3 regions of the Paenibacillus mucilaginosus 3016 genome follow, and region 2 is predicted to be linked to each of the others. Evidence: predicted binding sites of a transcription regulator. Region 2 holds the regulator's gene; each other region holds the start of a gene.

Region 1 (10,295 bases), 2.9 Mb from region 2:
GCCTCGTGCGCCTGCTTGTAGTCTGCATCGTACAGGCCTCTGTATTTCGACTCCAGCGCCTTATATCTCGCTTCCACCTCTTCGATGAAGGAATGGTCCGCGGCCCCCGCCTCGGCAGCGGGAAGCAGCGGGGCGGGGGTTAGCGGACTGCTCAGGGAACCTGTAGTTAGAATTGCAGCGGCGAATAGAATTGCGGTCGACTTGTTCATGGATGCCTCCTGAGTGGGTTGTAAAGTAGAGATGGATTCCAAAGAACGTCTTAGTTCGCCCCTGCCGAGTTAATTCCTTCCAATGGTCAAAAAATGAATCGCTGGTCCTAATTTTAGAAGGAGAATTTCTCAATGCTCTCCTGCAGTTTCTGGGCAAGGCGTGCCAATTCCCTGGAGGAGCCGGTGATTTCTTCTACACTTGCGAGCTGCTCCTGGGCCGAGGCGGAGACGCTGTGGGTTCCTTTGGCGGCCTCCTGCGTTACCCGGTTGATTTCCTCAAAGGCAGCCACAAGATGCTTCGTTTCGAGGGACATCCCGGCGGAAGAGTCGGAGACCTCCTTGATCTGACCGTTCACCTCATGGATGGAAGATTCGATATGACGGAAGGATTCGCCGGCCTTATGAACGGCTCCGATGCCCTCCAGTACTTCTTTTTCCCCCTGGATGACCTTCTCGATCGCCCGTTTCGTTTCGGCTTGAATGGCAAGAATCACGTCGGACACCTGTTTGCCGGACCTGGCCGTCTGGTCGGCCAGCTTGCGTACTTCACCCGCTACCACCGCAAACCCTTTTCCGCTCTCGCCGGCACGCGCCGCTTCAATGGCGGCATTCAGCGACAAGAGATTGGTCTGGGCCGCGATATCGGTGATGATGGCGATGATCTGCCCGATCTCATCCGTTTTATGGCCGAGGGAGGTAACGACTTGAGTGATCTCACCCACATTGCTTTGCACTGAGGACATCTGGTGAATGGCCGACTGAACGGCTGTTCCGCCCTCCGCCGCAACCTGCGATGCCTGCTGGACGGCGGCAGTGACAAGGGAAGCGCGTGAAGCGATGTTCTTTGCTTCGACATCCATCTTATGCACAAGCGATACGCTCTCCGTGATCGTACCGACCTGCTTTTCGGTTCCTTCCGCCAGGCTCTCGGTGATATGGGCGACATGCTCGGTGGCCTGTCCGGTTTGTTCCGCACTTGCGGTAAGCTGCTCGGAGGAAGCCGCCACTTGTTCGGCATTGGTGCCGACCTCTTGAATCAGGCTCCTGAGATTGCCCGCCATCAGGTTGAATGCTTTGGCCAGATCTCCGATCTCGTCGCTGTTCTTTACGACTACGTTCGTTTCCCGGAGATCGCCGTGCGCGATCTTGGAGGCCATGGCTTGCAGCTTGATGATCGGAATGGAGATCATTCGGCTGATCGTTACAGTGGCTGCCGCACCTGCCAATAAGGTGATAACCGTCAGAAGAATGACCAGGCTTTTGGTCCGTTCGACCTCCTCGAAGGTAGCGGATGCTTGCACATCCAAGGCTGCCTGCTTTCGCTCGACGAACCGGTTGGCCGAGGTCGTAAAGGCATCCAGCACCGGACCCTGAGCGACGGAGATGTCAACGAACGCTTTGGTGTTATCCTGTTTTTTGGCATCGATCATCTGCATGGCGGCGGAGCTGAATTGACCCTGCAGCAGGTCAAGGCCCGCCAGGATCTGCTTATCGTCCCGGTCTGTGATCAAGGTCTTCAGCTGGGTCAGAGCAGCTGCAAAGCGGCTCTGCGATTGTTGAAAAGCATCCACCTGCTTGGGATCTCCGGTGATCAGGTACTTGTTCAGATGGGAGCTTTCGCTCTCGACGGCAATGTTCAGATCCTTGATGAGCTGAAGGGTTTTCGACTGGTGCTTGATCAATTCGGTATAAGAGTCATTCACTTTGACCAGATACACATAGCTGATCGTCGACATGACGGCGAGCAGGAAGAGGACCAGTCCGAACCCTCCGTACAGCTTTCTTTGAATCGTGAATCCCTTGGATTTCTTCATTTGCCGGCACCCTCCTTGGCTCCGCCCAGGTAGACCTTGGCCTGCTCGCCGTACTGCTTGGCGGCCTGCTCCGGAGTCAATTTCCCATCGGTGACCTGCTTCAAGGCCAGTTCATAAGCCTTGCTGACCACCACGTGACTGGAGGGGTAAGGGGCATCGATCGGCTTGGAGCGTGTTTTCAGGTAATCGAGAATCCGGTACTGCTCTTTGCCGGCTTCATCGAGATTCGCGGACAGTCTCGCAGCAATTTTGCCCGACACAGGAACGCCTCGCTCTCCTTTCAGGATATCATTCGCCGCTTCGCTGTTCAGGAAGAAGTTCATGAACGCGGCCGCTTCTTTTTTATGCTTGGAATAGGACGACAGAGCCAGGAACATGGACGGCTTGATAAAATGGCCTGTTTGTCCTCCCGGGACTTCAGGATAAGGGAGGAGCTTTAAGGGACGGCCTGCGAGTTTGCTTAAGGAGGAGACGGCGTTGGTCGCCACGGAATAAAAAGCGGCATGGCCGGAGACGATCGGATGATTCTTATCATTACCGGCAACCGCAGACGACCCTCCGAGCAGCCCTTCATCCCGCCACTGCTTGTTCAAGGCGAAAAAATCGGCCATCAGCCGGTCATCCTGATAACCCAGGGCGGTGCCTTCTTTGTTGTACATGGAGGCTCCACGGGCTCTGAGGTAATAGAAGACATCAATCATGTTCCCGAGGGGATAAAAGTCCGGCCTGCCGATCTTTTGCTTCAAGAGCTTCAGGGTTTGATAAAGCTCGTCGATCGTGTATTCTTCTTGGGGTACGGGAACCCCAGCGCTTGTCAATAACTGCGGGTCATAGATCAGCATCGTCGAATTGTTCCCTATAGGCATGGCATATAACTGATCGTCCTTCGTACCGGGAAGCAGATAAGACTTATCCATATCCGACAGATTCAGGGTGCCGTCCTCCGTAAACGCATTCAAGGGCTCGATGAGATCGCGGTTAATATAATCATAGATGAAATTATAATCCGCCTGGATGATGTCCGCGGTAGTCTGGCCGGAGGTTTGTACCGCCAACTGAGTCGCGACCGCCCCGGTATTCGCAAGGGATTCGGTTTCAAAATGAATATGAGGATGTTCCTTCCGGTAAAGCTCGATCACTTTCAGTGTGCTTTCTTTCCGGCTTTCGGAGCCCCACCATATAAATTTCAGCGTGACGTCTTCCGGATGCTCTGTCTGCTGCGCGTTCCGGCCGGCCGGATGGCTGCATCCGACGGCGCCGGCAAGTAAAGTGGTGCCGAGTACGGCGAGAATGCTCTTTTGGGTTGACTTTCTCATGGTCCACACCTTTCTTGACTGGATCTCGGCTGCTATCGGGATGTTGCAGTGTCTCAGCCTCTTAGCTTACTATCGGCAGCTGGACGCAGGAAAATAACCCCTTTTCCCTCAGGAAACGATCAAAAGGGCAGCCAAGCGGCCGCCCATTTTTACTAAAGGATATGAATGTGCTGATGATTCAGGAATCCTCATGACAAGCGCTGCATGCTTACGATGGCAGTGCCTGAACGGAGATCCCGTTCTCCCGGACCTCGACCCGGATCTCTTGCACCTGCTCCTGCTCGAGGATGAGATCCGTGATGCCGTCTTCGATGTGCTGCTGGATCACCCGGCGGAGCGGACGCGCCCCGAAGGACGGATGATAGCCGAGCTCGGCAAGCTTGCGCTTCGCTTCGTCCGTCACGTGAAGGGTGATGTTCTGCTCCTGCAGCGTGCTCGTGACTTCCGCGAGCATCTTGTCGACGATGCGGATGAGATCCGTCTCCTGCAGGGAGGCGAACGGAATGATCGCATCAAAGCGGTTCAGGAACTCCGGACGGAAGTAGGAGCCGAGCGATTCCGGCAGCGAGCCGGTCTGCGTGCTCTCTTCGGCGGAGAAGCCTACGGTGATTTTCTTCCTGTCGGTCACTCCGGCATTGGATGTCATGATGATGACCGTATCCTTGAAGCTGACCGTGCGTCCCTGGCTGTCGGTCAGGCGCCCGTCTTCGAGCACCTGCAGGAACATGTGCTGCACGTCCGGGTGCGCCTTCTCGATCTCGTCGAGCAGGATAATGCTGTACGGATTGCGGCGTACGCGTTCGGTCAGCTGCCCGGCTTCTTCATGGCCGACATAGCCCGGAGGCGAGCCGATGAGCTTGGATACGGAGTGCTTCTCCATGTATTCGCTCATGTCCAGACGGATCATCGCATCCGCGCGTCCGAACAGCTCTTCGGCGAGCGACTTCGACAGCTCGGTCTTGCCGACGCCGGTTGGGCCGACGAACAGGAAGGAGGCGATCGGCTTGTTCTTCGGCGCCAGTCCCGCGCGGCTGCGGCGGACGGCCCGGGCCACCTGGCGCACGGCCTCCGGCTGCCCGATGACCTTCGCTTCGAGATGCCGGGCGAGGTCCTTCAGCTTGGCCGCTTCGTCCTGCTGCAGCTTGCCGACCGGGATGCCGGTCTTCCGTTCCACGATGGCCTGGATGTGCTCGACGCGGACTTCCGATGCCGCCTGCGGCCGCTGCTCGTCCATCTGCTGAAGCAGGTTCGCCTCTTCGTCACGCAGCCGTGCGGCGCGCTCGTAGTCCTCGGCCAGCGTCGCCTGGCGCTTCTCTTCCTGGATGCCGGAGAGCCGGGTGCGGATCGCAGCTTCCCCGCCGCCTGCGCCCTGCAGATTCAGCTTGGCGCCCGCTTCGTCGAGCAGGTCGATCGCTTTGTCCGGCAGGAAGCGGTCCTGGATGTAGCGGTGGGAGAGGAGCACGCAGGCACGGATCGCCTCATCCGAGTAGGTCACCTGGTGGTATTCTTCATACTTCGGTCGCAGTCCCTTCAGGATCTCCACGGCCTCCTCCACTGTCGGCTCGTCGACCGTGACCGGCTGGAAGCGGCGCTCCAGTGCGGCATCCTTCTCGATGCGGCGGTACTCCTTCAGCGTCGTGGCGCCGACGACCTGCAGCTCGCCGCGGGCCAGGGCCGGCTTCAGGATGTTCCCGGCGTCCATCGAGCCTTCGGCGGAACCCGCCCCGACCAGCGTGTGAATTTCGTCAATGAACAGGATGACGTTCTGGCGCTGCTGCAGCTCGGATATCAGCCCTTTCAGCTTCTCCTCGAACTGGCCGCGAATCCCCGTGCCCGCCGTCAGGGAGGCTACGTCCAGGGAATACACTTCCTTGCCGAGCAGCTTGGAAGGAACCTTGCCTTCGGTGATACGCAGGGCCAGCCCTTCGGCAATGGCCGTCTTCCCGACGCCCGGCTCGCCGATCAGCACCGGGTTGTTCTTCGTGCGGCGGTTCAGGATCTCAATGACGCGGTCGATCTCTTCGTCGCGTCCGATCACGGTGTCGATCAGGCCGGCTTTGGCCGCGTCGTTCAGATTCCGGCCGATTCCGTCGAGGATGCCGCCGCGTTTGCCGGCGGTCCGGACGGCTTGGTGCGGCTCCTGCCCCTTCGGAGGCTGCATAAGACCTTTGAACAGATCGTCCAAGGATGGCATGTGCGGGAAGGACCCGGCCCCCGCAGGGAAGGGGATTCCGCTGCCGAGCTTGGCATAGCAGTCTCTGCACAGCTGGAGCTTCTCCACTTGGGTGTTGACCTGAAGATGCAGGGATACGGCGGCTTCTTGCGTATGGCAATGTTGACAGCGCATGGCTTCTACCTCCAATAATGTAAAGTTATTTTTATATCCAAATATCGGTACGGACGACGCCGAAGAGCGGCGTTCCGCAGGCAAACGGTTTGACTATTTTAGACTTTGATCTTATTTGACTTTGACCTTGTCTGATCTTTATTATAATCAAGCTTCAACATTTGTCAAATGGGTGCGGACCGGGTTGTTCCGGCCCGAAGGGAGCGCGCTGAAAGAGAGTCTTGTACTGGGCTGGCAGGGCAGTGGACCGGCCGCGCCGGCATGGACTTCATGAGTACGGATGCCGCTCGGGAACGGGTTCCCGTACAGCGGACAGCCATGAGACAGGAGCGTCCGGTCCGCCCCCGTTGGATGATCCCCGGATTCTGCGGCTTCGCCAGGGGATCTCAGCCCGAGCTTCCTGCGCTCCGCCAAAATGTATACTTATGGATACTTATCCGGTCCTTCACTCTCATGGTATGTTTTCTCTGGCCGCTATCCTGAGCCAAGGGAAGTGCCAAGCCAAGCTGTGAAGTGAACGGAGGAAATGATGATGAAAGAATTGAAGGTTCTGCAGCCGCAGTCCCTGCGCCGCAAGCTCGGCGTAATGCTGCTGGCATCCGCGATGCTCATTCCTTACGGCGGAAGCTCTGTTTCTCATGCCGAATCGCCGGCAGGGCAATTTACGTTCGAGAGCGACTATTATACGGCTGGGGAAGATGCCGGCATCGTTACATTGACCGTCCGCAGAGAGGGCGGCGCAAGCGGGGAGGCGTCCGTTGATTACACGACGGCAGACAGTTCGGCCTATGCGGAGAGCGACTATGGTCCGGGCTCCGGCACCCTTGTCTTCGCGGACGGCGAGACGGTGAAGACGGTCGATGTCGCCATCTACGACGACGGCGAGACGGAAGGGGACGAATCGTTCTCCGTGCTGCTGTCGAATCCGACAGCCGGTGCCGAGCTCGGCACCTATTCTTCGGCCGCTGTATCCATTGCCGACAACGACAGCTGGATTCCGGATCCGCCGAGCGTGCTTTCGTTCGATCCCGTTTCTTATACGGTTGGAGAATCCGAAGGCTATGTGGGGCTGCAGGTGGTCCGCTCGGGCGGCGCGGCGGACAACATCTCGGTCCAGTATGCGGCATCCGGCGGCTCTGCGGGCGAAGACCAGGATTATTCGGCGTTCAGCGGCACCCTGAACTTCGCGCCGGGCGAGCGTCTGGCCGTGCTCCAGGTTCCGATCCTCGACGACAGCGAGCACGAGGAGAACGAGTCGTTCTCCGTCTCGCTGTTTGGGGCCAGCGGCGAAACGTCCATCGAATCGGGCACGGCGGAGGTCACCATCGCCGATAACGATCCTTATGTACCTGACCAGCCGGGCGAGTTCCAGCTGGAGTCGGCCGCTTACACCGTCGACGAAGGAAGCGGTACAGCGCCGATCCGGGTGCTCCGCCATGGCGGCGCTGACGGGGAGGTTGCGGTCGATTACCGCATAGAGAGCGGTACGGCGGCCGAAGGAGCCGACTTCGGAGGCACCGGCGGACAGCTTTATTTTGGCGATGGGGAGACGGAAAAGTGGATTGAGGCGCCTGTCTATGAAGATGCGGTGCATGAAGGAAACGAACAGTTCGCCGTCCTGCTGACATCGGCGTCGAACGGAGGGGTGCTGGGCTCCCTCGTCCGCAGCGACGTGACGATTCAGGATAACGACCCTTCCAGCCGGATCGAGTTCAGCGCGTATACCAAGAGCGCTTATGAGGAGGACGGTACGGTGACGCTGACCGTCACGCGCACGGGCAGCACGAATGAAGCGGCGAGCGTCCAGTACGCGACGAAGGACCACACCGCTTTGGACGGCCGCGATTACCGTGCCGCGTCCGGTACGCTGGAGTTCGCAGCGGGCGAAGCTTCGAAGACGCTGACCGTGTCCCTGCTCGACGACGGGATCAAAGAATACTACGAGTATTTTGCCGTGGAACTGTCGAGCCCGGGCGGCGCTGAACTCGGGGAGCGTCCGAGAATGATTGTGTCCCTGTATGACCGCGATCCGATCTATTGGCCGAGTCCGTGGCCATGGCCCCGGTATTGATCCGGTAATCGGGAGCCCTCCGGCAGCGCAAGCAGCCCGCCGTCTCTGAGATGGCGGGCTTTGCCGTGTAATGATCGATCGGTGCAGGGAGCGGACAGGATCATGCCGGATTATGAATCCGTGAGCAGGGGGACCACGGATCTTTATGAGAACCCGGCCCCTGATGACCCGGTTTGAGGTGTCTTTCCAAGGCAGCACCTGCTGCTCCGGAAGACATCTTTTTTCTTTGTCCTGGCGATATTTAGGGGATGATAGGGAAGGCGCACGTCGAATCCGGCCCGGTTTTGTCCTTATTTGTACCTTTATCAGAACAACTGATAGATCCTATAAGATGATTGTAATTGACCGGAACGATCCGCTGTGTTAGGTTCAATAGAGCGAAAGAATGAAGATAGAAATGCTGGGAAATCAAATCATTGCATGCCATGTGAGGTGGATCGAGTTGGTACTTCAAGTAACGAACAGTCCTTTTAATCAGGAGCAAGTCGAATTGCTCAATCGCATCCTGCCGAGTTTGACGGACAACCAACGTGTCTGGCTCAGCGGATACCTTAGCGCTTTTCAGGGCGCGGCGGGCGCAGCGGCCGTACCGGCTGCGGCAGCACCTGCGGCGGCTCCGGCGCAGGCCAAGGAAGCGACCGTGCTCTTCGGTTCGCAGACGGGCAACAGCAACGGGCTCGCGAAGAAGCTGGCGAAGAAGCTGGAAGCCCAGGGCGTCCAGGTGACGCTCTCCTCGATGAGCGACTTCAAGCCGAACGGCCTGAAAAAGGTGCAGAACCTGCTTATCGTCGTGAGCACCCACGGCGAAGGCGAGCCGCCGGACAACGCGATCGCATTCTACGAGTTCCTCCACAGCAAGAGAGCGCCGAAGCTCGACGGCATGCAGTTCTCCGTCCTTGCTCTGGGCGATACGTCCTATGAATACTTCTGTCAGACGGGCAAGGACTTCGACGCCCGCCTCGAGGAGCTGGGTGCGAAGCGCCTGACTCCGCGCGTGGACTGTGACGTCGACTTCGCAGACGCGGCGGCCGAGTGGATGGACCAGGTCGCCGGTTCGCTGAACGGCGCTTCCGCAGCCGCTGCAGTTTCCGGCGGCGCTGAAGCTCCTGCAGCAGGCGCGGCGGAGTCGGAGTATTCCCGTTCCAACCCGTTCCAGGCCGAAGTGCTGGAGAATCTCAACCTGAACGGACGCGGCTCCGACCGCGAAACCCGTCACGTCGAGCTCTCCCTGGAAGGGTCGAACCTCCAGTACGAAGCGGGCGACAGCCTCGGCGTCTATCCGGAGAACCATCCGCGCCTTGTGGATGAGCTCATCGAAGCGATGGGATGGAATGCGGAAGAGCCGGTTGCCGTGAACAAGAACGGCGAACAAAAGCCGCTGCGTGACGCGCTTCTGCGCAATTTCGAGATTACGGTCCTCACGAAGCCGCTCCTTGAGCAGGTTGCGAAGCTGGCTTCGAACAGCGGGATCGGCGAGCTGCTGGAAGCGGGCCGCGAGCAGGAGCTCCGGGCGTATACGAACGGCCGCGACCTGCTCGACCTCGTGCAGGATTACAGCCTGAAGGGCATTCCTGCCGGCGAGTTCGTCTCCGTCCTCCGCAAGATGCCTCCGCGCCTGTACTCGATCGCGAGCAGCCCGAAGGCCTATCCGGATGAGGTTCACCTTACGGTCCGCACGGTCCGCTACGAAGCCCAGGGCCGCAACCGCTACGGCGTGTGCTCCGTGCACCTGTCCGAGCGCGTACAGCCCGGCGATCCGCTGCCGGTCTTCGTGCAGAGCAACCCGAGCTTCAAGCTTCCGGAGAACGGGGATACCCCGATCATCATGATCGGACCGGGCACCGGCGTCGCTCCGTTCCGTGCGTTCCTCGGCGAGCGGGAAGAGACGGGAGCAGAAGGCAAGTCCTGGCTGTTCTATGGCGACCAGCATTTTGCCACGGACTTCCTGTACCAGGTGGAATGGCAGCGCTGGCTTAAGGACGGCGTGCTGACCCGTATGGATGTGGCGTTCTCCCGGGACACGGACGAGAAGGTCTACGTCCAGCACCGGATGCTCGAGAAGAGCCGCGAGCTGTACCAGTGGCTGCAGGAAGGCGCCTGCGTCTATGTCTGCGGCGACGAGAAGAAGATGGCGCATGACGTGCATGCCGCCCTGGCAACGATCCTTGAACAAGAAGGCGGCCTCAGCCCTGAGGAAGCCGTAGAATATCTGAACCGTATGCAACAGCAGAAACGTTATCAGCGGGATGTTTATTAAGACGGGTTCCCGAAGATCGCGAGAGGAGAAAGTCCACTATGTCCGAAAATAATCTGCTTTCACCGAACAGTGCGCCGCACAGCGATGTGGAAGATATCAAGCGCCGCAGTAATTATCTGCGCGGCAGCCTGGAAGAAACGCTGCAAGACCGTATTACGGGCTCCATCCCGGAAGATGACAACCGCCTCATGAAGTTCCACGGCAGCTACATGCAGGACGACAGAGACCTGCGCAACGAGCGCCAGAAGCAGAAGCTCGAGCCTGCGTACCAGTTCATGCTG
Region 2 (10,295 bases):
GTCTCCGACAGGACGAAGAGCAGCGGGGAAATCGCCTGCAGCCGGTCCGCACGCAGCTTGGTCTGGCGTACCGATTCTTCACCCGAGATATAGAGCACCTTGCACTCCTGCTTGGTCAGCTCGTAAGAAGTCTGCAGCAGAAGGGTGGATTTGCCGATCCCCGGGTCTCCTCCCACAAGGATCAGGGATCCCGGTACGATGCCGCCCCCGAGCACACGGTTGAGCTCCCGGTTCTCGGTAATGATCCGGGCTTCTTCGCTGCTTTCTATGTTTATGATCGATACGGCTTTTTCTTTCTTCTCCGAAGCTCCCCCATGGAAGCCCCGGCTCTTGGACACCGTCTCGATTTCTTCCACAAAAGAATTCCATGCCTGGCAGCCGGGACACTTGCCCAGCCACTTGGGTGATTCGTATCCGCACTCCGAACAGAAAAACTTGGTCTTGGTCTTAGCCATGCTGTTATCACTGCCTTTCAGTTCCATTACAAAGTTTACCATGGTTTCCCTTGCCTTGAAAACCCTTCCCGGGCCCGTACGCAAAAAAAGAAGCCCTGCAGCCGCAAAACGGTCTGCAGGAGCTTCTTCTCTGTATAAGTCAGCCTTCAAAAGCACTTGGCAGGTCCTTATGCCTGCGATGTTACCCCTTGGGTACGCTCGACCACGAGGTCTCCATCTTTCTCGTCGATCGTGAGCGTATCTCCTTTGCTGATGTTGCCGCGGAGCAGCTCTTCGGACAGGCGGTCTTCGATATGCTTCTGGATCGCCCGGCGAAGCGGTCTTGCACCGAAGGAAGGATCATAGCCTTCTTTGGCAAGGAAGGCCTTGGCCGCATCCGTCAGAACAAAGTCCACTTCCTGCTCTTTCAGGCGCTTGCGGAGTTCTTCCGCCATGAGGGAAACGATCTGACCGATGTGCGCTTCGTCCAGGGAGTGGAACACAATGATCTCGTCGATCCGGTTCAGGAACTCCGGACGGAAGCTCTTCTTGAGCTCGCCCATGACCTTATCCTTCATGTTGCCGTACTCTTTGCCGGCATCAATCGTGGCGGTAAAGCCAAGGGTCGAGTTCTTCTTGATGACATCGGCACCGACGTTGGATGTCATGATGATCAGGGTGTTGCGGAAGTCTACCGTACGTCCCTTGGAATCGGTCAGACGGCCGTCTTCCAGCACCTGCAGAAGAATGTTGAACACTTCCGGGTGAGCTTTCTCGATCTCATCGAGAAGCACGACCGAGTAAGGCTTGCGGCGTACTTTCTCGGTGAGCTGGCCGCCTTCTTCGTACCCGACATATCCTGGAGGCGCCCCTACCAGACGGGAGGTGGAATGCTTCTCCATATACTCGGACATGTCGATCCGGATCACGGAGTTTTCATCACCGAACAGAGATTCGGCAAGCGCACGGGCAAGCTCGGTTTTACCTACCCCTGTAGGACCAAGGAAGATGAAGGAGCCCATCGGACGCTTCGGATCCTTGAGACCTGCTCTCGCCCGGCGGATGGCACGGGATACGGCCTTAACGGCTTCATCCTGACCGATGACCCGGTCGTGAAGGATCGATTCCATCTGAAGCAGGCGCTGCGTCTCTTCCTCCGCCAGCTTCACGACCGGAATGCCGGTCCAGCTTGCGACTACCTGGGCAATGTCATCCGGTGTCACTTCGGAGTCCGTGCGGCCCTGCTTCTCCTTCCACTCATTCTTCGTGGAATCGAGCTCTTCACGCAGCTTCTGTTCCGTGTCCCGCAGGGATGCGGCCTTCTCGAACTCCTGGCTCTGCACCGCAGCATCCTTCTCCTTGCGGATATCCTCAAGCCGGCTTTCGAGCTTCTTCAGATCCGGCGGTACCGTATAGGAGCGGAGCCTCACTTTGGAGCTCGCCTCGTCGATCAAGTCAATCGCTTTGTCCGGTAGGAAGCGGTCCGTAATGTAGCGGTCTGACAGCTTCACAGCCTGTTCGATGGCCTCATCGGTGATTTTCACCCGGTGATGCGCTTCGTAACGGTCACGCAGACCGTGCAGGATCTGGATCGCTTCGTCCGGCGATGGCTGATCCACCGTAATCGGTTGGAAGCGGCGCTCCAGAGCTGCGTCTTTCTCAATATATTTGCGGTATTCGTCCAGCGTCGTGGCCCCGATGCACTGCAGCTCGCCGCGGGCAAGAGCAGGTTTCAGGATGTTGGAAGCGTCAATCGCGCCTTCCGCTCCCCCTGCACCGATCAGCGTGTGAAGCTCATCGATGAAGAGCACGATGTTGCCGGCTTGACGAATTTCGTCCATGATCTTCTTGAGACGGTCCTCGAATTCGCCGCGGTACTTCGTACCGGCTACCACGGATCCCATATCCAGCGTCATGACGCGCTTGTCACGAAGCGTTTCCGGAATTTCGTTGGCGACGATTTTCTGGGCCAATCCTTCGGCAATTGCCGTCTTACCTACGCCGGGTTCCCCGATCAGAACCGGGTTGTTCTTCGTCCGGCGGCTGAGCACCTGAATTACGCGCTCAATTTCCTTGCTCCGGCCGATGACCGGATCGAGGTTACCTTCCTTGGCGTAAGCCGTCAGGTCACGGGCCAGGCCGTCCAGCGTCGGCGTATTCACATTGGCCGGGTTACCATGATTCGGCGAGACTACTTCGCTGCTGCCAAGCAGCTGAAGCACCTGCTGGCGTGCCTTGTTGAGGCTTACGCCCAGGTTGCCGAGCACGCGTGCAGCGACGCCTTCTCCCTCACGGATCAGACCGAGCAGGATATGCTCCGTCCCCACATACGTGTGTCCCAGCTTGCGGGCTTCATCCATCGACAGCTCGATGACTTTTTTCGCCCGCGGGGTGTAAGCAATATTGGAGGGCTGTTCTTGACCTCTGCCGATCAGGGATTCCACTTCATCCTGGATTTTCTCAAGTCCAAGACCCAGCGCAATCAGCGCCTTCGCTGCAATCCCTTCGCCTTCACGAATCAGGCCGAGCAGGATATGCTCTGTGCCGATATTGTTATGTCCCAAGCGTACCGCTTCTTCTTGAGCCAAAGAGAGCACTTTCTGTGCGCGTTCCGTAAATCTGCCAAACATCATGTATAACACCTCCATGGTTGGTATAACAAAATGACGTTCCCACTGCTTATGGATTCCCTTTCGGGTAGAGCCGTCAGCCGGCTGCCGAGATTTTTTCCCGGATGAGCTGAGCCCTTCTTATGTCTCTTTCTTCAGGCGTTAGCTTTTCTCCTGCTGTCTGCTGTAAAAAACCAGGTTGTGTCATCACAAGCAGCTCATTGAGCACGTGCGGCGACACATTTTTGATAAAGCCGAGATCAATCCCCAGCCTTACGTCGGACAGCCTCTGAGCCGCTTCCTTGGAATCCATAATCGCCGCATAAGAGAGTATGCCGTAGGAACGGCTGACCCGGTCCAGAATCTTGGGACGGGTCTCATGGATCAGCCTCTGCCGTGCCGCCCTCTCATGTTCGATAATCTGGCGGACGACGCTGTACAAATTATCGATGATCTCCTCTTCCGATTGCCCGAGGGTAATCTGATTGGAAATCTGGAATAAGTTGCCGAGGGCCTCGCTGCCTTCGCCGTACAAGCCCCTTACTGCCAACCCTACCTGCGTGATTGCGGATAAAATCCGGTTAATCTGCTGCGTCAACACCAGAGCCGGCAGGTGAATCATAACTGAGGCCCGAATGCCGGTGCCTACATTCGTCGGACAGCTTGTCATATACCCGCGCTTCTCGTCGAAGGCATATTCCAGCTGCGTCTCGAAGACATCGTCGATCTGCCCTGCCAGGTCCCATGCTTCCTTGATCTGAAAGCCGGGGCACAAGCATTGTATTCGAAGGTGGTCCTCTTCATTCACCATGATGGAGATCGACTCGTTGTCGCTCAGGATGACCGCTCCGTTACGGGACTCGTTGGCTAATGCCGGGGAGATGAGATGCTTCTCCACCAGGACGCGGCGCTGCAGCTCATCCAGATCCGCAAGCGGGAGCAGCGTGAAACGGGAGATCGTTCCCAGCTCTTCGCTCTCCAATACCTTGGCAGCCAGCTCGGCAACCTCCTTGGACTGCCCGTTCGTGGCCAGCATGGGGAAAGGGTATTCCCGGATGTTCCGGGCAAGACGGATCCGGCTGGAGATGACGATATCCGAATCAGGCCCTTCCCCCTTCATCCATTCACTCAGCGCATGCTGGGTGAAACGGCTCGCTTCCGTCATATGCATTCCTCCTTACGGTGTGAGCGGGTCACCCTTCGGCAACCTTCTTCTCCAGCTCCCGGATCTGGTCCCGGATCTGTGCCGCCTGCTCAAATTCCTCGTTCTCTATGCGAATCAGCATGTCTTTCTTCAGCTGATCGATCTCACGTTTATATTTAATTAACCCACCCGAACGCTTCGGAACCTTACCGATATGGACCGTGTTCCCATGCACCCGTTTGAACAGGGGATCGAGTTTGTCACCGAAGTACTTGTAGCATTCGCTGCAGCCGAAGCGCCCTACCTTACTGAATTGTCCGTAAGTTAAGCCGCAGTGCTCGCACCGGCTGGGTTGGGCTTTATTCGCAACCGTGCTGTGGGCCGAAGGCTCGAAGTCCAGGAGCCCGCTGAGCAGATTGTGAATCGAGAAGCCGTTAGGCGTGCCCGGGATCAGTTCCCCTTTTTCCCTTGCACAGGTTTCACAGATGTGAAATTCCGTTTTTTCACCATTCAGGATTTTCGTAAAATGCAGGGTAGCCTGCTTTTTGCCGCATTCCTGACAAAGCATCCGGTTCCCTCCCTTTCTGCCATAAGCAGCAGTACATCGTTTGGTTCAAAAGATTATTTGCTCAATAAGGCAATCAGCATAGCCTTCAGCATCCGGGCACGGAGTTCATCCCTCAATGGAAGCTTGAGTCCCAGGACTTCCCGGGCTACGGCAGCCTTCATGATCCCGGCTTCGCGAGGGGTGATAAACCCGCCCTCTTCCAGCTGATACAGCAGACCTTCGGATGCCGTCTGATCCATATGCGTCGAGATCGTCTGGAAGATATGATCCAGTACGGCTCCATGGGAGTGGAGCTCGATTCTCTGGATGCGGATGTAACCGCCTCCCCCGCGCTTGCTCTCGACCACATAGCCCTTCTCCAGGGTAAATCGGGTACTAATCACATAATTAATCTGGGAAGGCACACATTGAAACTGATCCGCCAGATCGTTGCGCTGAATCTCGATTACGCCATCGGGGCTCTGCTGCAATACCTGCTTCAGATACTGTTCTATCATTTCTGAAACATTGCGCATCCATTCAACCTCCAAAGGCAAAGTATATACGAAGAAAAACGCCTGCGTGTCCGCCTGGGACAAAAGAATGTTGGTCTCTGTTCAGCCGCCGCATAAGCACAACGTTATACTTCATTGCGATTCGTTAACGCCTTATTCATTGACTTTGACTTTCTTTGACTTTAAATACATTATAGCAGATATTCTCAAGAATGCAACAGGTCTAGGCCTCGCTGTAGCGCTGGCTTCTGGTGATGCTTCTGATTAGTATTATTCCCAATCCCGGAGCAAAACAGAACCACACTTCGGGAAAACATCTCTTATATGACGGCTTGGCTGCGACAGCCTCACTCACCTTTTTTATTAACCCAAAAGAGCCCCTTTGGACTCATGGTCCAAAGGGGCTCTTCATTGGCTTGGCGACGTTCTACTCTCCCAGGACCCTGCGGTCCAAGTACCATCGACGCTGGAAGGCTTAACGTTCGTGTTCGGGATGGGTACGCGTGGTTCCCTTCCGCCATCATCACCAAACGGTTGTTCAAGGCTTGCACCTTGAAAACTGGATACGAAACTGCTAGCTGAAGACCTAACATCTATATTACTGCCGCCGCTTCCTTCAGGAAGCTTGTGGATAAGCCCTCGACCGATTAGTATTCGTCAGCTCCACGCGTTGCCGCGCTTCCACCCCGAACCTATCAACCTCGTCGTCTACAAGGGGTCTTACATACTGGGAAATCTCATCTTGAGGGGGGCTTCACGCTTAGATGCTTTCAGCGCTTATCCCGTCCGTACTTGGCTATCCAGCCGTGCTCCTGGCGGAACAACTGGTACACCAGCGGTACGTCCATCCCGGTCCTCTCGTACTAAGGACAGCTCCTCTCAAATTTCCTGCGCCCGCGACAGATAGGGACCGAACTGTCTCACGACGTTCTGAACCCAGCTCGCGTACCGCTTTAATGGGCGAACAGCCCAACCCTTGGGACCTACTTCAGCCCCAGGATGCGATGAGCCGACATCGAGGTGCCAAACCTCCCCGTCGATGTGGACTCTTGGGGGAGATAAGCCTGTTATCCCCAGGGTAGCTTTTATCCGTTGAGCGATGGCCCTTCCATTCGGTACCACCGGATCACTAAGCCCGACTTTCGTCCCTGCTCGACCTGTTTGTCTCGCAGTCAAGCTCCCTTATGCCTTTGCACTCTTCGAATGATTTCCAACCATTCTGAGGGAACCTTGGGGCGCCTCCGTTACGCTTTAGGAGGCGACCGCCCCAGTCAAACTGCCCACCTGACACTGTCCCCGTACCGGATCACGGTACCAGGTTAGAACTCCGATACGATCAGGGTGGTATCCCAACGGCGCCTCCACCCAAGCTGGCGCTCAGGCTTCTCAGGCTCCCACCTATCCTGTACAGATCGTACCAAAGTCCAATATCAAGCTGCAGTAAAGCTCCATGGGGTCTTTCCGTCTTGTCGCGGGTAACCTGCATCTTCACAGGTATTAAAATTTCACCGGATCTCTCGTCGAGACAGCGCCCAAGTCGTTACGCCATTCGTGCGGGTCAGAATTTACCTGACAAGGAATTTCGCTACCTTAGGACCGTTATAGTTACGGCCGCCGTTTACTGGGGCTTCGGTTCACAGCTTCGGATTGCTCCTAACCGCTCCCCTTAACCTTCCAGCACCGGGCAGGCGTCAGCCCGTATACTTCGCCTTGCGGCTTCGCACAGACCTGTGTTTTTGCTAAACAGTCGCTTGGGCCTTTTCACTGCGGCCCCCTCGGGCTATTCACCCTACCGAGGCACCCCTTCTCCCGAAGTTACGGGGTCATTTTGCCGAGTTCCTTAACGAGAGTTCTTCCGCGCGCCTTAGCATGCTCTGCTCGCCTACCTGTGTCGGTTTGCGGTACGGGCACCTTCTCCCTGGCTAGAGGCTTTTCTTGGCAGCCTGAACTCATGACCTTCGGTACTTAAATTTCCCTCCCCATCACAGCTTAGCCTTACGATGTGCGGATTTGCCTACACATCAGCCTTACTGCTTGGACGAGCATCCATCAGCTCGCGTCACTATCCTTCTGCGTCACCCCATTGCTCATAACGGTTCACGGTGGTACAGGAATTTCAACCTGTTGTCCTTCGACTACGCCTTTCGGCCTCGCCTTAGGTCCCGACTTACCCTGAGCGGACGAGCCTTCCTCAGGAACCCTTAGGCTTTCGGCGGATCAGATTCTCACTGATCTTTTCGTTACTCATACCGGCATTCTCACTTGTATGCAGTCCAGCTGTCCTCACGATCAACCTTCAACCCGCATACAACGCTCCCCTACTGCCCGGGTGCAAACAAGTTTGCACCTTGGACTCATAGCTTCGGTGGTGTGTTTAGCCCCGTTACATTTTCGGCGCAGAGTCACTCGACCAGTGAGCTATTACGCACTCTTTCAATGGTGGCTGCTTCTAAGCCAACATCCTGGTTGTCTGTGCAACTCCACATCCTTTCCCACTTAACACACACTTGGGGACCTTAGCTGATGATCTGGGCTGTTTCCCTCTTGACAATGGATCTTAGCACTCACTGTCTGACTCCCGGGCATCACGTTTGCGGCATTCAGAGTTTGACTGGACTTGGTAACCCTTGGCGGGCCCCGCACCCAATCAGTGCTTTACCTCCGCAACGCTAACCCGAGGCTAGCCCTAAAGCTATTTCGGGGAGAACCAGCTATCTCCGAGTTCGATTGGAATTTCTCCGCTACCCCCACCTCATCCCCGAATTTTTCAACATTCGTGGGTTCGGGCCTCCAGTGCGTGTTACCGCACCTTCACCCTGGACAGGGGTAGATCACACGGTTTCGGGTCTACGTCCACGTACTATGTCGCCCTATTCAGACTCGCTTTCGCTGCGGCTGCGGCTTCTCACCTTAACCTCGCACGGGAACGTAACTCGCCGGTTCATTCTACAAAAGGCACGCCATCACCCATTAACGGGCTCTGACTTCTTGTAAGCACACGGTTTCAGGTTCTTTTTCACTCCGCTCCCGCGGTTCTTTTCACCTTTCCCTCACGGTACTGCTTCACTATCGGTCACCAGGGAGTATTTAGCCTTGGCAGATGGTCCTGCCGGTTTCCCACGAGGTTTCACGTGTCTCGCGGTACTCAGGATCCGTCTAGGATGTTCGCAGAATTTCAGTTACGGGGCTTTTACCCACTCTGGCCGGCCTTTCCAGACCTGTTCGCCTACTCTGCTTAACCCACATTGACGTCCTACAACCCCAAGGAGCAAGCTCCTTGGTTTGGGCTGTTCCGCTTTCGCTCGCCGCTACTGACGGAATCACTATTGTTTTCTTTTCCTGAGGGTACTTAGATGTTTCAGTTCCCCTCGTCTGCCTCCAATGCAGCTATGTATTCACTGCATGGTACATGCGAATTACCACATGTGGGGTTTCCCCATTCGGACATCCCCGGATCAAAGCCTGCTTACGGCTCCCCGAGGCATTATCGTTGTTCGCCACGATCCCTTTCTTCGGCTCCTGGTGCCTAGGCATCCTCCGTGTGCTCTTAATAGCTTAACCTAATCGCTATTCGAAACATTGGATGTTTCAGCTTTATTTGCTTTGTTTCGCTATCCAGTTTTCAAGGAACAAACCATGTTCACCGCCGTTTCACTGGCAGGAACGTTATCTTAGCATGGCGCCGCGGCCGATACAAGTATCAGCTTTTGACAGCCTAGCCAAGTTTGAAAGGCATTGCACCTTTCAAAACTGAACACGAGTGAGTGTCCGCAGCTCAAGGGCTGCTATAAGATTTGTCCGCCACCCTGCAGGTGACATGGACTCCATAGAAAGGAGGTGATCCAGCCGCACCTTCCGATACGGCTACCTTGTTACGACTTCACCCCAATCATCTACCCCACCTTCGACGGCTGGCCCCCTTGCGGGTTACCCCACCGGCTTCGGGTGTTGTAAACTCTCGTGGTGTGACGGGCGGTGTGTACAAGACCCGGGAACGTATTCACCGCGGCATGCTGATCCGCGATTACTAGCAATTCCGACTTCATGCAGGCGAGTTGCAGCCTGCAATCCGAACTGAGACCGGCTTCTAAGGATTCGCTCCATCTCGCGACTTCGCTTCCCGTTGTACCGGCCATTGTAGTACGTGTGTAGCCCAGGTCATAAGGGGCATGATGATTTGACGTCATCCCCACCTTCCTCCGGTTTGTCACCGGCAGTCACTCTAGAGTGCCCAACTCAATGCTGGCAACTAAAGTCAAGGGTTGCGCTCGTTGCGGGACTTAACCCAACATCTCACGACACGAGCTGACGACAACCATGCACCACCTGTCACCTCTGTCCCGAAGGAGGACCCTATCTCTAGGGCTTTCAGAGGGATGTCAAGACCTGGTAAGGTTCTTCGCGTTGCTTCGAATTAAACCACATACTCCACTGCTTGTGCGGGTCCCCGTCAATTCCTTTGAGTTTCACTCTTGCGAGCGTACTCCCCAGGCGGAGTGCTTATTGTGTTTACTTCGGCACCAAGGGTATCGAAACCCCTAACACCTAGCACTCATCGTTTACGGCGTGGACTACCAGGGTATCTAATCCTGTTTGCTCCCCACGCTTTCGCGCCTCAGCGTCAGTTACAGTCCAGAAAGCCGCCTTCGCCACTGGTGTTCCTCCACATCTCTACGCATTTCACCGCTACACGTGGAATTCCGCTTTCCTCTCCTGCACTCAAGTCTTCCAGTTTCCGGTGCGAACCGGGGTTGAGCCCCGGGCTTAAACACCAGACTTAAAAGACCGCCTGCGCGCGCTTTACGCCCAATAATTCCGGACAACGCTTGCCCCCTACGTATTACCGCGGCTGCTGGCACGTAGTTAGCCGGGGCTTTCTTCTCAGGTACCGTCATTCGCAGAGCAGTTACTCTCCACGACGTTCTTCCCTGGCAACAGAGCTTTACGATCCGAAAACCTTCATCACTCACGCGGCGTTGCTCCGTCAGGCTTGCGCCCATTGCGGAAGATTCCCTACTGCTGCCTCCCGTAGGAGTCTGGGCCGTG
Region 3 (10,295 bases), 630 kb from region 2:
GCCGACGGGCGCTCCGCTCGAAGGCATTCAGGCAGAGCGCAAGCTGCTTGAGGAGCTCAAGGGACTGGCTACACAGGTGATCGATACCTCGAATCTCAAACCGGTGGCGCTGAAGGAGAAGATCGCTTCCCGGTTCACCAATGTGGAAGGAAGCAGTATCTCGGTCAACGTGATCTCGTTTGGATTCAAGTACGGCGTTCCGATTGATGCCGACTTGATTTTTGATGTGCGCTTTCTGCCGAACCCGCATTATATCGACCACCTGCGTCCGAATACGGGTCAGGACCCTGAAGTCTACGAGTATGTCATGAAGTGGAACGAGACGCAGGAATTCCTGGCGAAGCTGCTGGATATGCTCCAGTTTCTTGTGCCGCAGTACAAGAAGGAAGGCAAGAGCCAGGTTGTGGTCGGGATTGGATGCACGGGCGGGAAGCACCGTTCGGTCGCGATTGCGGAATATTTGGGCAAAATGATGGGAAGCAGCGAGACCGAAACCGTTCGGGTAAGCCATCGTGATTCGGAGCGCGACCGGGTTGAGGTGAAACGATGACCGATGCCCTGGAGAGGGAGAACTATATCCCCCGGATCGTCGTGATCGGAGGAGGAACGGGGCTCTCGGTCATGCTCCGCGGCTTGAAGCACAAGCCGATGGACATCACCGCCGTAGTCACGGTCGCCGACGACGGGGGCAGCTCAGGGATCCTGCGCTCCGAGCTCGAGATCATTCCTCCGGGTGATATCCGCAACGTGCTCACGGCCCTGGCGGATGTGGAGCCCCTGCTGGGCAAGCTGCTCGAATACCGTTTTGACAAAGGAAACGGATTGGCAGGCCACAGTTTGGGTAACCTAATGCTCGCGGCCATGCGGGATATTACCGGCGACTTCGTTACGGGCGTCCGGGAGCTCAGCCGTGTCCTGGCGGTCCGGGGGCGCGTGCTGCCGGCTGCGGATGAAGCCATCGTGCTCCGGGCGGAGATGATGGACGGCCAAGTCGTTGAAGGCGAGTCGAAGATTCCGAAGGCCGGCGGTGTCATCCGCCGGGTCATGATCGAGCCGCGGGACGTGAAGGCGCTGCCTGAAGCGGTGGAAGCGCTCAAGACGGCCGATGCGATCCTGGTCGGTCCGGGGAGCCTGTATACGAGCATCATGCCGAACCTGCTCGTTCCGGAGATTGCCGAGACGATCGTGAAGTCCAAGGCGCTTAAGATGTTCATCTGCAACGTCATGACGCAGCCGGGAGAGACAGACGATTACAAGGTCAGCGATCACTTGAAAGCGATTCGTGATCATGTCGGCCACGCGCTGTTTGACTACGTTATCGTCAATAACGGAGTGATTCCGGACCCGGTCAAGCGCAAGTATGCCGATAAAGGGGCCGAAGTTGTGCCCCTGGACTTGGATGCCGTAACGCAGGAGGGCTACAAGGTCATCGCCGACAAGCTGGTACTGTTCCAGACTTACCTGCGCCACGATGCCGAGAAGCTGAGTCAACACATATATCAACTGGTGGAGAGCTGGATGTTCAAGAAGAGGTGATGTACCATGTCCTTCGCCGCCCAAACGAAGAAAGAGCTGACCCTGATGGAGGCGGACCCCTGCTGTGAGAAAGCGGAGCTGTCCGCGCTGATCCGGATGAATGGAGCGGTGTCGCTGACGAGCCAGAAGATCATTCTGGACATCTCGACGGAGAACGCCGCTATTGCCAGACGCATCTATTCCCTGCTCAAGAAATCGTATACGGTTCATATCGAACTGCTCGTTCGAAAGAAAATGCGGCTTAAGAAAAACAATGTTTATATCGTCCGGGTGCCATCCCAGGTGCAGAGCATTCTGTCCGATCTGCAGATCGTCTCGGAAGGCTTCCTGTTCGCTTCGGAGATTGAGCCTTCCCTGATTGCGAAGGACTGCTGCAAGCGGGCTTACCTGCGCGGGGCGTTCCTGGCCGGGGGATCGGTCAATAATCCCGAAGGCACCTCGTACCATCTGGAGATTTACTCGATGTACGAGGAGCACTGTCAGGCCCTGTGCAAGCTGGCCTGCGAGTTCGGCTTGAATGCCAGGTGTATTGAACGGAAGAAAGGGTTCGTGCTGTATATCAAAGAGGGCGAGAAGATCATCGACTTCCTGTCCCTGATCGGGGCCCATCAGGCGCTGCTGCGCTTTGAGGATGTACGGATCATGAAGGATATGCGCAACTCCGTCAACCGTCTTGTGAACTGCGAGACGGCCAATCTCAACAAGACCATCGGTGCGGCCGTACGGCAGATCGACAACATCAAGCTGCTCCAAAAAGAGCTCGGACTCGATAACCTGCCGGAGAAGCTTCGGGAGGTTGCGGAGATCCGGCTTCAGCATCCCGATATGAATCTGAAAGAAGTCGGGGATCTGCTGAAGGGCAAGGTGAGCAAGTCCGGGGTTAACCACCGGCTGCGGAAGATTGATGAAATGGCGGAAAAGCTTCGTAAATCGCAGGTGCTCTGACGCAAATATAGAACTTTTGTGTAAATTTGCAAATATTCTAGTGCAGAGTGCCGAAAAATGATATAATAGCTGAAAAATTGCTTTTTTAATTTTAGAAATCTGAAGGAAGGCAGCCCGGAATCAGGCTGTACTCTTCCTTAATGCTTTCGCATGACTCCAGATTTAACGTTAGGATGATGTACAGAATTCTTACATCCTAACGTTTCTGGGTTTGACGAAGGACCAGGGTTTCGCCCAATGGGCTGCAGTCATTTTTTCCATGCACTAGACCCGGCATGCCGGTGTTCTAGCGGCGGTAGGTGTGCCGCTGGTATGGACTACGTCAAGTTCGCCAAGGCCCAGGGCCGTTTGATACGCCCAGGCTGCTCAAGTTTGAAGAAGGCGGGAACGTCTTCGGGATTCGGAATTTATAGATTGTAGGGGGTATTGGTTGCATGTCGAGACGCCCAGTAGTCGTCAAGTTGAAAACAGGCCTTCATGCCAGACCGGCAGCGCTATTCGTTCAAGAAGCGAATAAGTTCTCTTCGGAGATCTTTGTGGAGAAGGACGAGAAGAAGGTTAACGCCAAGAGCATCATGGGCATCATGAGCCTTGCGATCAGCACCGGTACGGAAGTTCACATAAGTGCTGAAGGTTCGGACGCTGAACAGGCTGTAAACGCTTTAGTCACACTGGTCAGCAAAGAGGAATTGGAGAACCAATAACGACCGCCACGGGCTTCCGATAAGGAAGCTTTTTTCTATGCGGCGTGGCTTTCGAGCAGTATAGTGCCAAGAAGAAGAGCGCAACCTTTTTTCGTGCCGTGCGTCTATTATGACGTGCTCCAAACGGCCGGAGAAGGTTTTTGGGCCTGGGAAGAAGGAAGAAGACAGAATAGAGCTGCAGGAAGAGGAGTAGGAGAAAAGAACATGAAACGGATCAAGAAAGAACTGGCTCTCCTGTTGGTGGTCAGCCTGCTGATGTCTATCATGTGGGTGTCCCCGGGAACGGCGGCCGAGCAGGAGAAAAATCCGCTCGCATCCGCCAGCACGACGTATGTGCTGCTGTATATTGACAAGGCGGAAGCCTTCCTGAACGGCACACAGGTTACCCTCGACGCACCGGCCACGATCATCAAGGACAAAATGTACGTGCCGGCGAAGTTCCTTGGGGATGCGCTCGGCATGAAGGTCGAGTGGAATGATGCTACCCGCCAGATCGAGATGGAGACACCGGGCTACGAAATCATGCTCGACATTGACAACAAATCGGTATGGATTAACGGGTATTGGATGGCCTTTGACGACGTTGCCGCTATTGTGAACGGACGCCTGATGATCAAGCTGACCTGGCTTGCCGATTATATGGGAGCCAAATATACGTATAACAATGAACTGCGCCGCGTGGAAGTGCTTCACGTCAATGCGCCGCAGGGACTGTATGATCCGAATACAAGCAACTCCAAGCCGGTGGCCAAGTTCACCTTTGCCAAGCAGACTTACAAGATCGGCGAGCCGATCAAGTTTGTGGACCTGAGCTATGATCCGGATGCCGAAGGGATTGCCAAGTTCGAGTGGAAAGGGAAAGAAGACGCTTATTTCCAGGCGGGCACCTACCCGATCACCTTGACGGTTTGGGACAGCAACGGCAACAAGAGCGAGCCGTACACGCGCAATCTGGTCATCTCGAAAGAGACGTTCCTGAGTGCCGTGGAGTATCCGATCTACATGAAGCCGGTCGGCTCTTTCATCAAGACGAACTGGAGCACGCTGTGGAGCCACTTCTGGGAGCTGCCGGAACTGCCGAAGACGGCAACCGAGGTTCCGGGACGGACGCTACTGGTCTCCGACAGCCCGGAAGAGTTCTATGAGCAGGGCATCCTGTATCAGGACGAAGTCGAAGGCAAAGTGAGATTATATGCGGACCACATCAACGGTACGAAGGAAAAAGTAAGCTTCGCCATTCTGGCGAAGAACATGACCGACAAGCCGGTCACAATCAAGACGACGAATAAAGGGGAAGTGTGGCCTTCGGTCTACGCCAACCTGATCGGCAGTGAAGCCACCGTAGATTTCCTTCTCGGGGACCCGCTGAACGAAACCATGACAATCCCTGCGGGTCAGACGTTCACCTATAAGCAGATGCCGGACTTCTACCCGGCACAAGGTGTGAATTTGTTCTATGACCTCGAGACGGACGGGAAGGTGCAGTTCTCCTTCATCGCGGCCAAAGATGTCTCCCAGAAGGCGCTGGCGCTGCCTAAGCTCGCTTTCAGCGGACACGTCAGGGGGACTTTCCCGGTCTCGGAAGTGAAGTGGAATATCGACGCATCCTCGTTTACGACACCGTCCAGGCTGATCCTGGGCGACGGAATCAAGGATCCTTTCCTGCCGGGGTACGACCCGCAGCGGAAAGCGGAAGTGAAGAATGACGGCAACTACGGCGTAATCTATAAGATCCATGCCGACAAGCCCCGCAAGATGGCGATCATGATTCTGGCCAAAGGCGGCGTATTCAAGGGGCCGATCAAGATCAACGGGGACATCCGACTGATTCCGGAGTCGGGCGTCATCACGGCGTTCGACGGTATGCAGATTCTCGCGAAGACGACAGGCAAGGAAGAGTCGCTCGACATTGAGTTCAGCCCTCCGGCCGGTTCGGCCTTCCCGGTCGATCTGATCTTCTATCCGCTCGATGACCGGATGGATCAACAGCCATAAGCTTAATGCAATCCAGCCCTTTCCTTTGCAGTTTAAAGGAAAGGGTTTTTTCTTATGCTCGTGTCCGATGCCAACGAAGTTAGGGTGTCAGAGGTCCGTCAGGCAGTCGTCATCCATAATCCGGCAACTTGCTGTCTGCAGCACTCGTCTAGCATGTAAGAAGGGAGGAGGAGAGTATACATGAGCTCTTGGCGGACGGATCCGCAGCGGATATGGCGGTGGCTCGGATGGAGTTGTATCGTGATAGGCGTGTTCTATTTTCCTGCTTTCCCGTGGTATTTGCTTGGGGAGGTCAAGGAAGAGGAGATTGGCCATTGGGCTTTGTGCAGCATGGTTGGGGGAACCGTTATCTTGTTGGGCGCCCGGCTGTACCGTAAGGGGGGAGGACAAACCAAGCGTCTGCTGCTGTTGGTAAGTCTTGTGGGAATGGCTGTGCTGCTGCTGGGACAGGTGCCGGCTCTATATTCATGGATGATTTATCAGGGCAATTTAATCCGGCACTGGCCGGTATCGCCGAGTGTCGGCTTTTTCTTGGGTGTGGCGCTGCATGGGTGGCTGGTCTTATTGGCCCTCGCTGCCCTCACAGCAGCCTGCCTTTCTTTGGCTGGCCGGGGACATTCGGAGATCCGGCTTTCCCGACGGGAGGGCTTACGCTTTTTGCTGGGGCTTGGGAGTTTGCTGGCTCTCTGGTGGGGCTGGGATGCCTATCAGGCAAGGGGGTGGATTGCGAATACATACCCGGCCGATGGCATGGAACATGTGCCCGTGCGAACAGTGGTGACGGTGGCATGGAAGGGCAGCTATGAGACTATGGGCATGCGGGTGCGTTATGAAGATTCGCCGGAAGCTGCGGTGCCGGGAGCATCAGGGGCGACGCAGTACGGTATGACGTTTGAACCCGAAGGCGGATTTCAGCCCGGCCGCAGGGTACGGATCGAAGTGGAGGCTGGGCGGCGGACTCATGTGTTCCGCTTTACCACGGATACGAAATAGACTTAAGCTGGACTAATGGGATCACGGCAAAAAGCCTGCCGACCGGATGACCGGAAGGGCAGGCTTTTTGGTTACTGCGGTTTAGTGGGCATTACACTTTCTCGATAACCTTATCGATCAGTCCGTAGGCGCGGGCTTCTTCCGCCGACATGAAGTTGTCGCGGTCGGTGTCCTTCTCGATACGCTCGAAGGATTGGCCTGTACGCTCGGAGAGGATCGTGTTCAGCTTGTCGCGCATCTTCAGGATCCGCTTCGCACGGATCTCGATATCGCTGGCTTGGCCTTCGGCACCGCCGAGCGGCTGATGGATCATGACTTCGCTGTTCGGCAGCGCAAAACGCTTGCCAGGTGCTCCTGCGGCAAGCAGGAACGCACCCATCGAAGCGGCCATGCCGACGCAGATCGTCGAGACGTCCGGCTTGATGAACTGCATCGTGTCGTAGATCGCCATGCCCGAAGTGATCGAGCCTCCCGGGGAGTTGATATACAAGTGAATGTCTTTGTCGGGATCGCTTGCCGCCAGGAACAGCAGCTGCGCAATGATCGAGTTGGCTACAACGTCGTTAATGCCACTTCCAAGAAAAATGATGCGGTCCTTGAGCAAACGCGAGTAAATATCGTAGGCGCGTTCCCCTCTTGCATCCGGTTCGACTACCATTGGGATAAAACTCATGAGCTGCAGCCTCCTTTATAATTAAACTATAACCATCATAGCCCAAAAACAAACAAAGGTCAAGAAAGGTCAAATTAACCGACAAAAAAAGACCAGCTGTGTCAGCTGATCTGTTTGTTTGTAAGTAAGTGGCGCGCCCGTAAGGAATCGAACCTTAATCTCAGGCTCCGGAGGCCTACGTCATATCCATTGGACCACGGGCGCATGTATGAAGTTTGCTGCATGATCACCTGTGGGGGTGACAGCAAAATTGATTATATCTTATGACAAGCAGGAATGCAAGTCCCTGCCCAAAAGTTTTTTGGTTACAAGATATTTACAAAAGCTCTCTTGAAAATGGTTTGAAAGTCCGGTATATTAGAGATAACTAAGTGAGAGCTTAGTTCTTCTTTTGGAGAATGTGGGACTAAAAATGCATCACCGGGACGAAAAGTGTCCAGTAAGCAGGCAAGCGGGAGTGAATCCATGAGAGAGATTCTTGACATCCAAAAACAGCTGCTTCCCGACTTGATGGACACCATGAAGAAGCGCTATACCGTTCTTCATCATATCCTGGTTTCCGGGATGATCGGCCGGCGCACTTTGGCGGGAATGCTGAACACGACGGAGCGGGTGCTCCGCGCGGAAGTGGACTTTCTGAAGGAGCAGGGCCTGGTCGACGTGGATGCCTCCGGCATACGCATCAGTATGGCCGGCAGGGAACTGCTCGAGCGGATCGAACCGCTGGTGAAGGACCTGTTCGGGCTCACGGAACTGGAAGAACAGCTGCGCGTGCATTTTGGCCTGAAGCAGGTAGTCATCGTGCCGGGAGACTCCGACGCTTCACCTCAGGTGAAGAAGGAGCTTGGCCGAGCCGGTGCGTCCGTACTGCGCAAGCTGGTTACAGAGAACGACGTCGTTGCCGTCACCGGCGGATCGACGATGGCTGAAGTGGCCAACCATCTCACGGCGGCGCCGGCGATGAAGGGCATCTGGTTCGTTCCAGCCCGCGGAGGGCTCGGGGAGAGCCTGGAGATGCAGGCGAATACCATCGCTTCCACTATGGCCAAGAAGACAGGAGCGCGTTACCGGCTGCTCCACGTACCCGACCACCTCGGTGAGGAAGCTTACCAGTCGCTGATCCAGGACACCACCATCTCCGAGATCATCCAGTTCATCCGTCAGGCACGGATGGTCATTCATGGGATGGGAGATGCTATGGTAATGGCCAGACGGCGCAAAGTGGACCGGGAAACAACCGAAAGCCTGCAGAGGGAAGGGGCGCTTGCGGAAGCGTTCGGGTATTACTTTGACCGCAGCGGCCGCATGCTGCACCGCATGCCGACCATCGGACTCCGACTGGAGGACATCCATGGGATGGATACCGTCATCGGGGTTGCGGGAGGACGCAGCAAAGGCGAGGCGATCGCATCGGTGCTCAAGTACGGTCATGAAGACGTGCTCGTAACCGACGAAGCAGCAGCACAGGAGATTATCCGCACAATCAGTTCATCATGACAGGTTCTGCCTGTCTTGAACGTTGCGCCCAGCGGACCCGCAGCGCGGGATAAGCGGGTGTAACAATATACATTTTGGGAGGCTATCAATCATGGTAAAAGTGGGTATTAACGGATTTGGTCGTATCGGCCGTAACGTATTTCGTGCAGCACTGGGCAACCCTGAAGTAGAAATCGTTGCAATCAACGACCTGACAGACGTAAACACGCTGGCTCACCTGCTCAAATACGACACTACGCACGGCAAGCTGAATGCAACGGTTGAAGCAACTGAAGGCGCGCTGATCGTAAACGGCAAAACCGTAAAAGTATTTGCAGAGCGCAATCCGGAAAACCTGCCTTGGGGCGCTAACGGCGTTGAAATCGTCGTTGAATCCACAGGGATCTTTACTGCGAAAGAGAAAGCCGAGCTTCACCTGAAAGGCGGCGCGAAGAAGGTTATCATCTCCGCACCGGCTACCAACGAAGACATCACGATCGTTATGGGCGTTAACGAAGACAAGTACGACGCTTCCCAGCACACGATCATCTCCAACGCATCCTGCACAACGAACTGTCTTGCTCCTTTCGCTAAGGTTATCAACGACAAGTTCGGTATCGTAAAAGGCATGATGACGACGGTTCACTCCTACACGAATGACCAGTCCGTACTCGACCTGCCGCACAAGGACCTTCGCCGTGCACGTGCAGCTGCCGAGAACATCATCCCTTCGACTACGGGTGCTGCAAAAGCCGTTTCCCTCGTTCTGCCTGAGCTGAAAGGCAAGCTGAACGGTATGGCTATGCGCGTACCTACGCCTAACGTTTCCGTAACGGACCTGGTTGTTGAACTGAGCCAGAACGTAACGGTTGACGATGTGAACAACGCCCTGAAAGAAGCGGCTAACGGCCCTCTGAAAGGCATCCTGAACTACTCCGAAGAGCCGCTTGTATCCTCCGACTACAACGGCGACCCGGCTTCCTCCACGATCGACGCCCTCTCCACGATGGTTGTCGGCGACAACATGGTGAAAGTCGTTTCCTGGTACGACAACGAGTGGGGCTACTCCAACCGTGTCGTTGACCTGGCTAACTTCATCGCCAAAAAGGGTCTGTAAGAACAAAACTGTGGTAATGGTCTGCTAACCCCCTGAACACCAAAGGGCACTGGCGCGGTCCAATGAGTATCTATCTTCGGGATCTGTTGAACTTTCGTTTTTCTGAAATATTAGGAAGAGGTTATAACGAAAGTTCAAAGGATCCGCGCTATGCTCTGCGATAGATACTCATTGTGCTGGCGTGCGCCTTGGTGAGAAGGGCAAGCAAGGCCCATTCCCACATTTTTTGGTGCGGGTAAGGGTAGGGTAGAGAGAGAACATACAACCAAGAGAGAAACCGGTACATACCAGCTGATATGACATGTTCCGGATCACATATAGAGTACGAAACAGAGCACTAGAGCGTTGAGCAAGAGCATCAAGCACACATGAACCCACCGGGAGGGCGACAATGATGAACAAGAAGAGCGTTCGTGACGTGGAAGTAGGCGGCAAACGCGTATTTGTGCGCGTAGATTTCAACGTACCGCTGGAGAACGGCAAGATTACCGATGACACACGGATCCGTGAGACCGTACCGACCATCAAGTACCTGACGGAGCGCGGTGCGAAAGTCATCCTCGCGAGCCATATGGGCCGTCCGAACGGCGCGGTTGTGGAAGAGCTCCGTCTGACACCGGTAGCCGCACGCCTCTCCGAGCTGCTGGGCCAGCCGGTTACCAAGGCTGACGAAGCGGTAGGCGCAGCGGTTCAGGCGCAGGTAGCCGAGCTGAAAGACGGCGATGTGCTTCTTCTTGAGAACGTGCGCTTCTATGCGGGCGAAGAGAAGAACGATGCGGAGCTTGCGAAGCAGTTCGCAGAGCTGGCGGACCTGTACGTGAACGACGCGTTCGGCGCAGCACACCGTGCGCACGCT

What was found. The regulator CtsR, encoded in region 2, represses protease genes until heat stress. The targets are predictions, from matches to a motif close to ATGGTCAATAAAGGTCAAACA.
Region 1: a site for CtsR is predicted at 5,805-5,825, ahead of PM3016_RS22165 (ATP-dependent Clp protease ATP-binding subunit). Genes of this name have one in related genera too.
Region 3: a site for CtsR is predicted at 6,902-6,922, ahead of clpP (ATP-dependent Clp endopeptidase proteolytic subunit ClpP). Genes of this name have one in related genera too.

What each region holds. Positions count from the first base shown of each region.
Region 1 covers NC_016935.1:5,382,507-5,392,801, reverse strand. Annotated here, with positions in the region: gene PM3016_RS22180 (copper amine oxidase N-terminal domain-containing protein) at 1-209, opposite strand, end outside; gene PM3016_RS22175 (methyl-accepting chemotaxis protein) at 323-2,023, opposite strand; gene PM3016_RS22170 (ABC transporter substrate-binding protein) at 2,020-3,339, opposite strand; gene PM3016_RS22165 (ATP-dependent Clp protease ATP-binding subunit) at 3,548-5,686, opposite strand; gene PM3016_RS22160 (Calx-beta domain-containing protein) at 6,213-7,757, shown strand; gene PM3016_RS22155 (assimilatory sulfite reductase (NADPH) flavoprotein subunit) at 8,200-10,014, shown strand; gene cysI (assimilatory sulfite reductase (NADPH) hemoprotein subunit) at 10,053-10,295, shown strand, end outside.
Region 2 covers NC_016935.1:8,317,936-8,328,230, forward strand. Annotated here, with positions in the region: gene radA (DNA repair protein RadA) at 1-455, opposite strand, end outside; gene clpC (ATP-dependent protease ATP-binding subunit ClpC) at 623-3,067, opposite strand; gene PM3016_RS34785 (protein-arginine kinase McsB) at 3,141-4,208, opposite strand; gene PM3016_RS34790 (protein-arginine kinase activator protein McsA) at 4,237-4,755, opposite strand; gene PM3016_RS34795 (CtsR family transcriptional regulator) at 4,809-5,270, opposite strand; rRNA gene rrf (5S ribosomal RNA) at 5,664-5,780, opposite strand; rRNA gene PM3016_RS34805 (23S ribosomal RNA) at 5,877-8,810, opposite strand; rRNA gene PM3016_RS34810 (16S ribosomal RNA) at 9,080-10,295, opposite strand, start outside.
Region 3 covers NC_016935.1:211,301-221,595, forward strand. Annotated here, with positions in the region: gene rapZ (RNase adapter RapZ) at 1-550, shown strand, start outside; gene PM3016_RS00975 (gluconeogenesis factor YvcK family protein) at 547-1,536, shown strand; gene whiA (DNA-binding protein WhiA) at 1,543-2,481, shown strand; gene PM3016_RS00985 (HPr family phosphocarrier protein) at 2,916-3,185, shown strand; gene PM3016_RS00990 (copper amine oxidase N-terminal domain-containing protein) at 3,390-5,180, shown strand; gene PM3016_RS00995 (hypothetical protein) at 5,361-6,173, shown strand; gene clpP (ATP-dependent Clp endopeptidase proteolytic subunit ClpP) at 6,265-6,846, opposite strand; tRNA gene PM3016_RS01005 (tRNA-Arg) at 6,976-7,050, opposite strand; gene PM3016_RS01010 (sugar-binding transcriptional regulator) at 7,312-8,343, shown strand; gene gap (type I glyceraldehyde-3-phosphate dehydrogenase) at 8,432-9,439, shown strand; gene PM3016_RS01020 (phosphoglycerate kinase) at 9,834-10,295, shown strand, end outside.